Regions from separate parts of the Bradyrhizobium sp. 160 genome, predicted to be linked through region 2. Evidence: riboswitches for the same ligand, from Rfam matches in the RefSeq annotation. Region 2 holds a riboswitch; the other holds the start of a gene.

Region 1 (7,282 bases), on a different contig from region 2:
GAAGCAGGTGTCGTAGCTAAATCCTGCACCCTTGATAGCAACTTAGCCAATGGGAATCGATGTGACCATTCCTTTACAGCAACGCTAAGCGCCATATGCGTGGCGCGTCCTCGTACAAACGACAGTGAGTATATTGCGTGCGCTGTCGGGCATCCCGAAACGGTCACAGCTTTTGATGCCGCAGAAGTTGCGACTGACGATCCGACGAAGATCATGACAGAACGGAGAGGGTTCTTTGCTTCAGCATCCAGCATCGCAAGTTCAGTGAGTAAGCTGACAGCTCTGGCCTATCAGGAGAAGACTGGATCCTCTCTTTACTACATTTCGTGCAATCGACTGTAATTGGTCGGGGCGGCTTGTTGCCCTACTGACTTGATTGCTGATCGCGTGAATTAAGGTCGCGCGGATAGAGAATTCGACAAGTCACCTTCAGCTTCCGAATCGTTCTGTTGCAGGTAGTCTCAAGAGTAAGACTGCACACCATTCTCTTCTCAGTTAGCCGCCTAGTTAAAGCACATCGAAGCGAAGCCCTCGGTCCTGATGGCCCGCCGCCTTTTCGACAGGACTGAAAACCATGGACGCTTGCTTAGCAGATAACCCTTGAAGCTTGCGAAGCTCGATAAGTGAGTATTAGGAGAGTCGAATGGCAACTAAGCGAATTGCACTATACCAGCTGGTAGAAAAGATTCAGAATCTGAAGCTCACACAAGAAGAAGCAAGCGCCTATTTTGTTGTTGAGCCGAACGCGAGTCGCCCATTTGACTTCAACGTTTACATTAATCCCGAACACGTCGACACGACAAATCTTGAGCTGCTGGCGCGAGACGCGGACCTACTACTAAGCGGGGTCACGTTCCCAAAGAAGAGGCTGCCTGCCAAGAAAGTTACACGCAGGATTGTTGCGGAGGGCGACTCTTGGTTTCGCTTGCCACACATTTTTCCATATCCAAAAACTTGCGTCGATTTTCTTCAGGCGAGCGGGTATCAAATCGCCAACGTTGGACATTGGGGAGATACTCTCGACCAGATGCTACTAGCGGGTGAGTTCTGGCCGTATATCGACGGTGAGGCTGATCTGCTGCTATTCTCTGGAGGGGGAAACGACATTCTTGGAAATGGCCAACTTGCTACCTTTCTCAATCTTTTTGACGTCGACCATACGAAACCCAGCGACGCGTCCTATTACGTGCGCCAAGAATTCTACGACAATCTTAGAAGCGTGGTCTCGAGCCTCGAAAATGGACTGATAGTTCCGATGACCACTCGGCATGCCAACAAGAAGATCATAATGCACGGCTACGATTATGCGATCCCTCGGTCTGGCGGTCCTTGGCTGGGGAGCGCTATGCAGTATAACGGCTTGGATCCCACATTCCATGCTCCTTTGTGTCGAGCCATAGTTCGCTTGATGATAGACGCTTACAATACGAGGCTAGGAGCATTGGCGGCAAAGTACAACGACACCTTTTTACACCTGGATCTGCGAGGAACGATCGGTGCAACCGAATGGTTTGATGAACTTCATGGAAAAGAGGCGGCCGCCAAAAAAATTGCGCGAAAACTTGCGAAGATGATTGACGCAGCGAAAGCCACGGCGCAACAGAAGGCGATCTCGCGGCTTTATGCTGTCGATGGCAGTTTAGTAACTGCATAGTGGCGGTACGGTACCAATGCGCAGATGAGAACAGCGCTGCAGCATCCCGCTAAGCCGCAAACACTATCGAACAAGCCCCCAAGATTATTCTCGGCAAAGTAGATAGCGCCGGGAGGGCCACACATCTGATCCGCTCCTAGCTCAATCGCTGCACCAGGGCCGTCATAGCAATGCGAGGATGGATCGTCTCGCTTGTATGACTCGGTCGCGGCGACCTTGCCTCCGACTCGAAGGCCCCCAATTCAGGTGAAAGGGATCGGCTCCTCTCAAAAATTGGGCCATATATTCGATTTCGACACTAAAGAATTCTGCAAAATGCATGCTCTTTGGGTTATCCCGCCAAACTTGGCTTTCCATTTGTAGATGCTGGCATCGCTGACGCCGTGCTTCCGGCACAGATCGACAACCGACACGCCAGCCTCGTGCTCCTTCAAAATCCCGATGATCTGCTCTTCCGTAAAGCGGCTGAGCTAGTTCATCCCAAAGCGATGCCGGTCATTCTAACAATGAAGGAGGAATACGACGTTTGGCTCCGCGCAACCCTGAACAGCAATGTTACACCCCATTGTTACACAGTCGGGGCCAACGCAACACTCTGAAAAGGCTTATCTATCTGGATTTGTTTGCGATCCAGAAAAGCGTGGTGCCCAGGAAAGGACTCCTCTGACCTCCAAGTCAGGACCGGACACTGCTCCGGTCGAATCGCGCCAGTCACGCGGTCCGCGCCATGCCTGGCGCACCAAAAAAAGCCCGGCCTCCTCCGGAGGCCGGGCGAAAGTCACGCAGGAACGACGCTGCTTTATGCATCGCACCAGCTTTCGTCAGTAGGGAGGACTTACCGGCGATCGATTTCGGCGAGGGCATTCGCCGTCAAAAAAGGAGAAACGGATATCACTCCGCGCGAAATCTGGAGCCGCTTGCCTTCCGCTCCTGTCGGAAACTTCACGACTTGTCCACCACTCGCCCGCTGTCCGGTTGGGACGTCAGTGCCTTGATCGAGCTGGGATCCTTCGCGCAAGCGGTTTGGCTGCCGTGCCCTGAAACACAAGCGGCAGTTTGCCGTCGCGCAGCAGCATTTGGCACGCCCCCAACATCAACAACGCTCGATTACCTTTCCCGGAGCGCGTGCCAGGAGGCGAATTTCGTGTGACGTTCCGTAAAGGACGGTAAAATAGATTGTTGTGATGGGACGCATCCACGCGATGGATAAATGAAAAAGTAGGGCTGTGCTTCGCGTGGAGCGTTAATGACGTCGCAATCTGTGACCTGATCGGACGTCGCCGGCATGCTGTCGGCCGTCGGGTCGAGAATCGAGCTTGTCGCCGGCTGTATGCGACCGCCTCCGCCGACGCCCGCCGGCATTCCGAGGCGCTGGGTACTTTGGGAGCTCGCAAGGACATCGTAAGCCCCCAAAGCGCGTGCATCTTGTTCACAAACGCGTTTGCGAAACGCTCCGCACCATCATGGCTCAGCCCGCAACTCGCGTGCGGCGGCCACCATATTGACGAGCGCGGGACGCACCTCCTCCCAGCTTCGAGTTTTCAGTCCGCAGTCGGGATTGATCCAGAGCTGCCGATCGGAAACTCGCTGCCGCGCCAACACAATCAGCTGTTTGATTTCCGCCGCTGCGGGAATGCGCGGTGAATGAATGTCATAGACGCCGGGCCCGATCTCATTGGGATATTTGTAGCTCTTGAAGGCCTCGAGCAATTCCATCTTAGAACGCGACGTCTCGATTGAAATGACGTCAGCATCCATTGCTGCGATCGCATCGATGATTTCGTTGAACTCGGAATAGCACATGTGGGTATGGATCTGAGTTCCGTCGGCGACAGCGGACGAGCAAACGCGGAAGCTGTCCACTGCCCAATCGAGATAGTTCCTCCACTGCGATTTGCGTAGCGGCAATCCCTCCCGCAACGCAGCCTCGTCGATCTGGATCATAGTCGCTCCAACCGCCTCAAGATCGATCACCTCATCTCGGATCGCAAGAGCGATCTGACGGCATGTCTCGCTCCGCGAGATGTCGTCGCGGACAAACGACCAGTTCAGGATCGTCACCGGTCCGGTCAGCATAGCCTTGACGGGTTTCTTGGTCAGAGACTGCGCGTAGCGCCACCATTCAACGGTCATCGGCTTCGGCCGGGAGACATCTCCGAACAGGATAGGCGGACGAACGTACCGCGACCCATAAGACTGAACCCAGCCGTGCTTGGTGAAAGCGAATCCCAACAGCTGCTCGGCAAAGTATTGAACCATGTCATTGCGCTCGAACTCACCGTGTACGAGCACGTCCAGGCCGATATCTTCCTGCCACTGCACGGTACGGGCTGTCTCCGCTTTCAGAAGCTGCTCGTACTGCGCGTCATTCAGCGCTCCCCGCGCATGAGCCGCACGCGCATTCCGGACGTCGACCGTTTGCGGGAAGGATCCGATGGTTGTCGTTGGAAACATCGGTAATGCGAACGCGGCCCGCTGGACGTCGGCACGCTCGGTGAACGCACTGCGACGGCGACGCATGCTATCGTCGATCGCGGCCATTCGTCCCGCGACATTCGCATTGTGGATCTCGGGCGATGTTTCGCGGGTCACGGCTGCGTCCTCGGAAAGCGCAAGTTCATCGGCCACCTCGGCAGCATGGCCGGCCAGCGCTTTGCCCAATATCGAAAGTTCCTTGATCTTCTGAACTGAGAACGCCAGCCACGTCTTCAGATTGGGATCGAGATCGGTCTCTAGCTCAATGTCGATCGGAACATGAAGCAGCGAGCAGGAAGGAGCAATCTGAACACGGTCCCTACCCAGCTTTTTGACCAAAGGGGCAAGTTGGTCGAGCAGCGCCGCAAGATTGGAGCGCCAGACGTTGCGACCATCAACGACGCCTAGCGAGACCACGAGATCTCTGCGGGCTGTGGCGACAATTGCGTCCAATTGGTCGGGTGCCCGAACCAGATCGACATGAAGCCCGGCAACGGGCAAGGCAAGGGCTGTTTCAAGATTGTCGCCGATAGCCCCGAAATATGTGGCCAACATGATTTTAAGGGCCGGCACAAGCTTTGCGAAATGAGCATAGGCCCGGCGGACGGCCGCCCGCGACGCTTCGTCGACGTCCATCACCAGGCATGGCTCGTCGAGCTGAACCCATTCCGCACCGCGCGAGGCTAGTTCGCGGAGAACATCGACATAGACTGGGAGGAGCCTATCAAGCAGCGACAGCGGATTGAATGCGGGATTTGCGCTTTTGCCGAGCTTCAGGAAAGTGACTGGGCCAACTAAGACGGGGCGCGTTTGGTAGCCGAGGCTTTTTGCCTCCTCATATTCCTCGATCGGCTTTCGAGAGGAATACTTAAAGATCTGATCCTGGTGAAATTCCGGCACCATGTAGTGGTAGTTGGTATCGAACCACTTCGTCATTTCCTGTGCTGCTACGCCAGGCCCATGCTGAGTGTGATCACCGTCCTGAGCGCCACGTGCCATGGCGAAGTAGGTCTTGAGCGACACAGGACCTTCGGTCCAGCCGTAGACGTCGGGAATGGCTCCGACCATTACGCTGTTATCGAGCACCTGGTCGTAGAGCGAGAAGTCATTGGAAGGAATGACCGTCACACCGCAGGATTTCTGCCGTGCCCAATTAGCGGCACGAAGTCCACTCCCCGCCTCGAGGAGCTCGGCTTCGCTGGAGTTTCCCGCCCAGTAGCTCTCGAGCGCGAACTTGAGTTCGCGTCGTGGGCCGATGCGTGACGTCCCCAATGTGGCAACGGGAAGCGAAAGAATAGACATAGATCAGACCCCATAATTGGGGCAAAGGCCATGGCGGACGCGTGCAGCGAATATCGCGTGAGCGACAGCTGCTTGGCGCACACCGGGACACCCCGCCCGTGGACGATATATTGTCGAGGCAGGTCTCCTGGCTCGCGGGTCGTCGCTGCTGTCCGGCCTTCCCAAAGCCGCATGGCTTCAGTGACTTCGTTGGACATCGGCTCGCCGCTTACAGTTGCGGGGGCAGCGCCGGCATTGCACCGGCTTCCCTCTTAGCTCCGGATCAAACGAAATCCGAAGACCACGACGGCTGGCATTAGACGCACGAGGATCGATCCGTCAACCTACTAAGTGTTGCCGCGATATTGCCCAAGCGATTGCCAGCTGTACCAGGTAGGGCACAACGGTCTTACTCCCGGCCTGGTAAAAACGCGTGGATCTGTGAAGCCTCCGCTTCATGCGGCGCTCAACGCCCTCTTGGCGTAGTCGTGAGCTAACGCGAGCAGAACGAATGCGCTGGGCGCTTCGACATCTGCGTGATCGCGACAAGCCTGCTCTTTTCCGTCAGCAGCTTCTCGAACTCGCCCGTGAGGAAGTTGCGATCATGCTCGGCCGACATCCGCTTGAACACAGCGCCATGAGGCTCCTTAGGAATTGCCAAGGCCGGGATTGCTCCAGGATCGCACGGATGATCAGGTCGGACTGCCTGTGTTCGGCGGACCCCGCGACGAGCCGCGAGCTCGATCGCCTCCGTGGCGTTGTCAAGATGATCTCCTCGGTGCGCCAAGCACTTACGTGCTGAGCGACTTTGGCGCGCCTTCGTTGTTTCCGTCGCCGCTGGCGAGTAGTGCAGCCTGGACGTTGGCATGCGCGACATCGCAGGAACAGTTCCGGACCTCAGGATGCACGCTGACTTGCGAAACTGGAGTAAGCGGCGAGAGCGCGGGCGGCGGGGATCTGCTATGACCCTAGGCTCCATGCACTCGTGCATGGTGCGCGGATGCCGAGCTTCTCGTATGTCTTCAAGATCTCCGGACCGATCTCGTCGCGCGTGGAGACCGTCTCTTCGGCTTCGGCCGTGACGTAGCTTTAGATATCCTGCAAGTCGATCTTGGGATGTCGACGCCCGTCCACCTCGCCTCGTCTCGTCAGCCAGCGACGATAAGCCCCAACGCGGCGACTGGAGCATCGAGGCGGCTTTGTCCTTATTCGAGACAAATTTGACGGTGTTCTCTGACAGAGCCCTTCGATGGTTTCTCGGAGTCGATCAGCGCCTTAAACTCATAACGATGTTGATCGACCTCGATGCGCCCCACGCGGTCGGCGGCCTTCTCAAGCGCGACATCTATTACTTCGTTCGCAAAATCGAGCGGTGAAGCCTTCTGGACGCGGGCTGCTTATGCTGTCTTAGACGGGACACAGGTGTCAGGCACCGGACAGACCACCGCGCATTGCGGCGTGTCGGAATGGCCCTCGCACTCCGTACACTTTTTGGCATCGATAACGTAATTGTCGCGCTTGAGGCTGATCGCCGCGTTGGGACACTCGAACTCACATGCCCCACAAACGGTGCATTGCGAAGCGACGATCTTGTAAGCCATGCCTTCCGACTCCTTAGGCGAGCGATGCCATTGGCGATCCCTTTCAAATGCCGTGCCAAGGACAGACGCGCTCAATGATGGGCAATTTGCCCAGGGGTGCTGTCCCGGGTCTGAGACGATGTTGCATCTGCGACAGCAACGGGCCACTTCAATTTCAAGCTATGCGAGCCCTCAGGCCCTACTCCGAGAGTCAGTCGCGACTCGACCGCTGGGCGCTTCCGTCGTTTGTCTTGCATGGCAGCGCGGGGCCAAGCGACGCTCGACGATTCCG
Region 2 (7,282 bases):
ATCAGCGGATGGCCTGAGCCCGATCAGGCCGGGCGATCCGGCACATTGGCTTGCGCAAAAGTCGCCATGCCGTTGTGGAGCGCGCAAGCCGACCGCACCAGCGGCAACGCGATCGCAGCGCCGGAGCCCTCACCGAGCCGAAGACCGAGGCTGATCAGCGGCTGCACGTTCAGCGCACGCAGCACCAGCCGATGCCCCTGCTCCGCCGATTGATGCGACGGCAGCAGGAACGGTCGGCACGAGGGGTTGATCTGCACCGCCACCAGCGCCGCGACCGACACGATGAAGCCGTCGATCAATACGGGAAGGCGGCGTTGCGCCGCCGCGATGATAGCGCCGCAGATCGCCGCGATCTCGAGACCGCCGACGGCACACAAGATGTGTTCGGACGAAGCGCCCGCAATGCCATGGCGCGCAATCGCGGCATCGATCACCCGCGCCTTGTGCGCGCGGCCGGCCGCGTCGATACCGGTGCCGCTGCCCGCGATCTCCTCGGCGCTGATGCCGAGCAGGCTCGCCGCAATGGCCGCCGAGACCGTGGTGTTGCCGATGCCCATCTCGCCGAAGATCACCAGATCAGGCCGGCCGACTTCCGCGCGTGCAACCGCGCGCTGCCCGGCTGCGAAGGCGAATGCCAGTTCCGCAGGCTCGAGTGCAGCTTCCACGCTGAAATCGCGCGTGCCGCTCCGCGGCTTGTCGGTGACGACGCCCGCCATCTGTTCCTGCGCCAGCGTTCCGGCGTCGACCACCTCCAGGCTGGAACCAAGCTCACGCGCCAGCACCGAGATCGCGGCGCCACCGGAGGCAAAATTCGCCATCATCGCGATCGTCACTCCTTGCGGATAGGCAGACACGCCCTGCGCGACGATGCCGTGATCGCCGGCGAAGACGATGATCGGCACGCGCGCGGCGCGAGGAGATTCCGTCGCTTGCAGGCCCGCAAGCTCGATCGCCAGTTGCTCAAGCCGGCCGAGCGCGCCGGTCGGCTTTGTCAATTGCGTCTGCCGCGCGATCGCTGCCTCGCGGTGCATCGCGGAGATGTCGGGACACTCTTGGTAGACCCATTCGGGGAGCATGCTGCCTCGCTTAACGCGTGCGCTTGAGAATGTAGCTGTCCATGATCCAGCCATGCCGCTGGCGCGCCTGCTGCCGCGCAGCGACAATACGCGGGCCGATTTCGGCCAGCGCACCGGACATGACGATCTGATCGGGCATGCCAAGATAGGCGCCCCACCAGATGTGGAGACCAGCCGGATCGAGCGACTGGAACGCCGTGCCGCCGTCGAGCATCACAGCGACGGTATCGACCCCTTGTGGCCAGCCGCCTTCGCGCAAGCGCCGCCCCGTCGTGACCAGGAATGGCTCGCCGATATCGTTGAGCGGCAGCGCATGCGCGGCGCACAGCGCCTGGATCGAGGTGATGCCGGGCACGACCTCGATCGTCGGCAACGGATGGAGCCGCCGCGCAATGCGCAGCGAGGAATCGTACAGCGAAGGATCGCCCCAGATCAGCAGCGCGACCTTGCCCTCGCCGCCGAGATGATTTGCGATGGTTTGCGACCAGGTTGCCGCCACGGCATCGTGCCAATCGTCCACGCCCTTGTGGTAGTCCGCCTCAGTCGTGTCCCGCACTGGCAAGTCGAACTCGGCGATGCGCGTGCTCGCGCTGGTGAGCACATCCGCGCAGATCGTCCGCCTGAGATCTGCGAGATCAGATTTCGCCGTCCCCTTGCGCGGGATCAGGACGAGATCGGCGGCGTTGATGGCACGGGCCGCGGCGCGCGTGAGCTGCCCGGGATCGCCGCAACCGATGCCTATTAAGGAAAGCGTGAGCATCGCGAGCGCGAAGGGCGGCCGCACCGGCCGCCCTTCGCTTGTCTCTCAAGCGCCGTTATGAAGGCGCGGCGTGACGAGGCCGGGCGCGGTGACACCGCGCAGCGACTTCGCCAGCGCCAGCACCGCGAGATCGGCGAGCGGCTCGATCACGATGACCAGCGCATAGGATGCCGCAAACGCCGCGATGTTGGCGAGGTTGGTCGCGCCGAAGCCGGAGCCATAGAGGGCCCAGAACGCCACCCAGGCGACGATGCCGGACTGATAGGCGGTCGAGAGCGCCAGCGCCTGGCGGTATTGCAGATCGACGTAAGCGGTGTTGCGCGGAATGATCCGCGTGGCCAGCGCCTGAATCGCGAACAGCGGCACCAGGAGTGTCGTGATGTTCATGCCGTATTGCGGCAGGTCGGTCGGCACGAAGAAGACGCCCTGGAGCAGCAGCCCGAACGCAAGGCCGAAGGCGGCGGGCGCAGCACCGAACAGCAGGAACAGCGTCGAGCCGAGGATGAAGTGCACCTCGGAGACGCCAACCGGGAAGTGCGGCAGCACCTGGAAGAAGCTGAAGACGAGGCCGGTGGTGGCGAGCGTGCGCGTCGCGAACGAGCCGATGCCCTGCTCGCGCACGGTCCCCACGGCGAGCTTCAAGGCAACGCCGCCTGCGGCGATGCCGGTTGCGTAACTCAACACGAGCTTGGCGCCCGTCACGATTCCGGGTTCGATATGCATGGCTCAGATCCTTCCTGCCGTCACACCCGACGGCCTTGGCCTCAAAACGTGCAGGGCCGGTCTCCTGGCTCGCGGTTCACTTGCGGTTCTCCGGCCTTCCCGAGCCTTGCGGCCCAGTGGCTGATCGGAGCCCCTCACCGCTTACAGTCGCGGGGGCGGCTGGGGATTTGGGCGCCGCAACTGGGTCCGCCCGCCCCCATTCCCGATTATGCTCCGGCGCTTTGCGCCGCGTCGAGCACCATGCCTCTCCTGTGTGCCCCTTTCGCGAGCCGGGCGTCAAGGGGCCAAGGGCGGCCGCGGCCATCATGACAGATCGTCTCCTGCCAGCGCCCCGAACAGGATGACGGCGGCGGTGGAAGCGGCGCCGCCGCGGGCAAGCTGCTCGGCAAGCTCGACAATGGTGGTGCGCACCAGCCGCTCGTCGGAACGGCCAAGAGATTCCGCAAACAGCGCCGGCGTATCTGCGGCGAGGCCATGCTCGATCAATTTTGCGGCAAGGGCCGGAAAGGTGCGCCGACCCATATAAACCACGGTGGTTGCCTCCGGATCTGCCAGCGCCACCCAATTCAGGTTTTGCGGCAGCTCGCCGGTGACGTCGGCCCCGGTCACGAACTGCACCCGCCGCGAGGTGTGGCGCCGGGTCAGGGGGATGCCGGCTTGCGCGGCGGCGACGCAGGCGGATGTGACGCCGGGAATGATCTCGTAGCCGATGCCGGCCTCGCGCAGCGTCTCGAGCTCCTCCTCGAGCCGGCCAAAAATGCCGGCGTCCCCAGACTTCAGCCGCACCACGCGCGCGCCAGTTGCGGCATAGTCAACCAAGAGGCGGTTGACGTGGTGCTGCTTGGTCGAGGGCCGCCCTGCCCGTTTGCCGACCGCGACGAGATTGGCGCCGGGACGGGCGAGATCGAGGATCGCGCCGGAGGCAAGATCATCATAGAGCACGACGTCGGCCTCGCGCAGCCGTGCAGTCCCCTTCACCGTGAGGAGTTCGGGGTCGCCGGGGCCGGCGGAGACGAAACTGACAAAACCGCTCACCGGTCCTCCGCAATCAGATGGAAGAACGTGCCGGTGGCTTGGCCCCGCCGCGAGCCGGTCTCGGCAATGACCGCGCCGGTTGCGTCGTGGACCACGGCCAGCGGCGTGTCGGGCTGGGCGATGATCGTCGAATAATGGAACTCGTGGCCGCGCAGGCGTGCGCCGGCCCGGTGCCCCGGCATCGGCGTGGCCAGTTCGGCGAGACGATAGCCCAGATGCATGCGGCGCTTGGCAAAGCTGGTCTCCAGGCCGAGCAGCCCCGCCATCTCATGGCGCACGCCATCGGCATCGGTCAAAGCGGTCCCCAGCACCATATAGCCTCCGCATTCGCCGTGGACCGGCCGTGTCTCGGCGAAGGACCGCACGCCGCTGCGAAAGCGTGCGTTGGCCGCGATCTTGCCGGCATGAAGCTCGGGATAGCCGCCGGGCAGCCAGCAGACATCGGCGCTCGCGTCAGGCGGTTCGTCGGCCAGCGGCGAGAACGGCACGATCTCGGCGCCGGCCGCGCGCCAGGCCTCCAGCATGTGCGGATAGACGAAGGAGAACGCCGCATCGCGGGCGAGCGCAATGCGCTGCCCGGGCGGCGTCACGTTCAAACCATTGCTCGCTGCCGGCGACCAGTTGGCGGCCGCCCGCAGCACCGCATCGAGATCGACATGCTCGGCAACGAAGCGCGCGGCCTCGTCGATCAGCTTGCCGATCCCGGCCTGCTCCTCGGCCTGCACCAGGCCGAGATGGCGCTTCGGCAGACCAATCTCGGCATGGCGCGGCAATGCGCCGAACACGGCGATGCCGGCGTCTCTCAGCGCGCGACGCACGAGATCTTCGTGGCGCGGGCTGGCGACACGATTGAGCACCACGCCGGCAAGGCGCACGCCAGGGCGGTAGTCGCGAAGGCCCGCGGCAATTGCTGCCGCGGTCTGCGCTTGGCCGGAGGGATCGATCACCAGCAGCACGGGCCAGCCCAGCATCTCGGCGATGTCTGCGGTGGCGCCGGTGCCGGAGACGCCGCGCGCGGCGACGCCGTCGAACAGGCCCATCGAGCCCTCCGCGAGCACGACGTCGGCATCCGCGCCGCGGCTGACGAGATGCGCGATCGCCCCGCGATCCATCGCCCAGCTATCGATATTGACGGAGGCCCGTCCCGTCGCCGCAGCGTGAAAGGCGGGATCGATATAGTCGGGCCCGCTCTTGAAGCACTGCACGTTCAAGCCGCGATTGCGCCAAGCGCGGGCGAGCGCCAGCGTCAGCGTGGTTTTGCCGACCCCCGAGGCCGGTGCGGAGATGACGAGACCTGCCGCCATCAGGACGCCTCCGGGAAGCGCGGCTCGGCGCCAACCGGCCGATAGCGGCGATCATAGTCGGCGGCATAGAGGCGGCTCTCGTCAAAATCCGTGGCGTTCAGCGTCCTGCCGACCAGGACCAGCGCGGTGCGCTCCATCTCGCTGCCTACAGCCGCATCGAGCGTTGCCAGTGTGGCACGGACGATGCGCTGGTCCGGCCAGCTCGCGCGCCAGACGATCGCGACCGGGCAGTCTGCGCCGTAATGCGGCGTCAGCTCGGCGATGAGCTTGTCGAGCAGATGGATCGACAGATGGATCGCGAGCACCGCGCCCGTCGCGGCGAACGCAGCAAGCTTCTCGCCCTCGGGCATGGCGCTGGCCCGGCCCGGCGTGCGCGTCAGCACGACCGTCTGGGCGAGACCAGGCAGCGTCAGTTCGGTCTCCAGCGCAGCGGCAGCAGCCGAGAAGGACGGCACGCCCGGCGTGACCGAATAGGGAATGCCGAGCGCGCGCAGGCGGCGGAGCTGCTCGCCCATCGCCGACCAGATCGAGAGATCGCCGGAATGCAGACGGGCGACGTCTTTGCCGTCCGCGTGCGCGGCGACGATCTCGGCGATGATCTCGTCGAGCGACAGCGGCGCGGTGTTGACGATCCGCGCGCCCGGCGGGCAATGCGCCAGCACACCCGCCGGCACAAGCGAGCCGGCATAGAGACACAGTGGAGAGGCGGCGATCAGGTCGCGGCCGCGCAAGGTCAGCAAATCGGGCGCGCCCGGGCCGGCCCCGATGAAATGCACGGTCATAAGCCGTCTCCTTCCGCAATCGCGGCGGTCGCGGTGCGATCCTGCGAGACAACCCGCCTCGCAATCAGCCGCGCGCGAGGGCCAGCCGCGGCAAGCGCCGCGGCTTCGGCGACTGATCCCGTGCCGAACTTTTCCGCAATAAGCTTCGACTGCGTCGGCGTGTCGACGCTCGCAAGCACATCGGCAGGAACAGCCTTGATCGGCACACCGCATTCGCGCGCGAGCTGCTTCAGCGCTTCGGCATCGGCCTTGTCGCTGACGGTTGCCACCGCAGCAAGGCCTTCGAAACCGCCGGTGGCCAGCAGCGCCTCGCGCAGTGAAGCCAGCGTCACATCCTTCTTGAATCCGAGCCCGGCAACTTTCATCGGACCACACTCCATTGCACCACCGGCCGCGCCGCCTCCCATGACCGGTAGCGGCCGAGTGGGGCTGCATGCGCGATCTCCACCCGCATCAGCTCGCCGCCGTGGCGCTGGTGCAGTTCGCCGAGCAGCGCCTCTGTCTCCAGCGTCACCGCATGCGCGACGAGCCGCGCCCCAGGCGCCAACCGCGACCAGATGGCGTCAAACATCGCGCCATCGAGGCCGCCGCCGACGAAGACAGCGTCCGGCGCGTCCAGCGCTGTCAGAGCATCGGGTGCTTCGCCCGCGATGACCGTGATCCGATGCTCCAGTCCAAACGCGGCCGCGTTGCTGCGGATGTTTGCAGTTCGATCATCACGCGCCTCAATGGCCACCGCCGTTCCGCCGCACAGCGCCCACTCGATCGAGATCGAGCCCGAACCGGCGCCGATGTCCCACAGCGTCCTGCCGGGACACGGCGCCAGCGCCGAGAGCGCCAAGGCGCGCATCGGCCGCTTGGTGATCTGGCCGTCGTGAGCGAAGAGATCGTCCGGCAGGCCCGAACCGCGAGACAGCCCCTGCCCGCCCTTCGCCTCCAGCGCAACCGCAACGAGGTTTCCGGACGAAGCGCGCGTAAAGCTGTCAGCGCGATACTCTCTGACGCTTTCATTCGGCCCGCCAAGCGCGGCGAGAGTCCAGAATGCGGAAGGGCCCCAGCCGCGCTCGGTTAGCCAGTTCGCGAGATCGCCGGCCGCTTTGCCATTACGGACGAGACAGATGATCCGCGCCCCGTGCGCCAGATGCTGCACGAGACGTTCGAATGGCGCAGCGTGAAGTCCAAGACAGATCACCGATTCCAGACGCCAGCCAAGCCGCGCGGCGACGAGCGAGAACGTCGACGGCGCGGAGTGCGCAATCCACTCGCCAGCCTGCAGCTTGTCGGCAAGACTTGCACCGGCGCCATGCCAGAACGGATCGCCTGAGGCGAGCACGACCGTCGGCCGGCCGCGACAGCTCAGCACCATATCTGCATCGAACGGCACCGGCCACGGACGGCCGCGGCTGCCAACTTGCGCAAGCGCAAGATGACGCTCGCCGCCGAAGACGGTTTCTGCCTTGGCAAGCGCCTTTCGGCTTGCTTCGGACAGCCCGGCAAGGCCATCTTCGCCGATACCGATGATGGTCAGCCAGGGATCAGCCATGATGCGCGCCCTCGTTCTGGGCGGAACAGCCGATGCGAGCCTGCTCGCCGCGGCGATCG

Evidence for each region. A riboswitch is a leader RNA that binds a small molecule or an ion and turns the genes downstream of it on or off. The one in region 2 is predicted to bind cobalamin.
Region 1: another riboswitch for cobalamin. It lies ahead of metE (5-methyltetrahydropteroyltriglutamate--homocysteine S-methyltransferase); the one in region 2 lies ahead of IVA98_RS14650 (energy-coupling factor ABC transporter permease).

What each region holds. Positions count from the first base shown of each region.
Region 1 is NZ_JADPKD010000014.1:10,986-18,267, forward strand. It holds gene IVA98_RS08110 (SGNH/GDSL hydrolase family protein) at 644-1,654, shown strand; gene IVA98_RS37490 (DNA-3-methyladenine glycosylase) at 1,621-1,896, opposite strand; partial or broken gene IVA98_RS08115 (transposase) at 1,987-2,100, opposite strand; gene metE (5-methyltetrahydropteroyltriglutamate--homocysteine S-methyltransferase) at 3,116-5,431, opposite strand; cobalamin riboswitch at 5,532-5,731, opposite strand; gene IVA98_RS08125 (hypothetical protein) at 5,904-6,071, opposite strand; gene IVA98_RS08130 (4Fe-4S binding protein) at 6,808-7,011, opposite strand.
Region 2 is NZ_JADPKD010000034.1:169,320-176,601, forward strand. It holds gene IVA98_RS14635 (histidine phosphatase family protein) at 1-17, shown strand, start outside; gene cobT (nicotinate-nucleotide--dimethylbenzimidazole phosphoribosyltransferase) at 24-1,076, opposite strand; gene cobF (precorrin-6A synthase (deacetylating)) at 1,087-1,836, opposite strand; gene IVA98_RS14650 (energy-coupling factor ABC transporter permease) at 1,882-2,559, opposite strand; cobalamin riboswitch at 2,597-2,817, opposite strand; gene cobA (uroporphyrinogen-III C-methyltransferase) at 2,863-3,594, opposite strand; gene IVA98_RS14660 (cobyrinic acid a,c-diamide synthase CobB) at 3,591-4,898, opposite strand; gene cobM (precorrin-4 C(11)-methyltransferase) at 4,898-5,680, opposite strand; gene IVA98_RS14670 (cobalamin biosynthesis protein) at 5,677-6,045, opposite strand; gene cbiT (precorrin-6Y C5,15-methyltransferase (decarboxylating) subunit CbiT) at 6,042-7,223, opposite strand; gene IVA98_RS14680 (cobalt-precorrin-6A reductase) at 7,222-7,282, shown strand, end outside.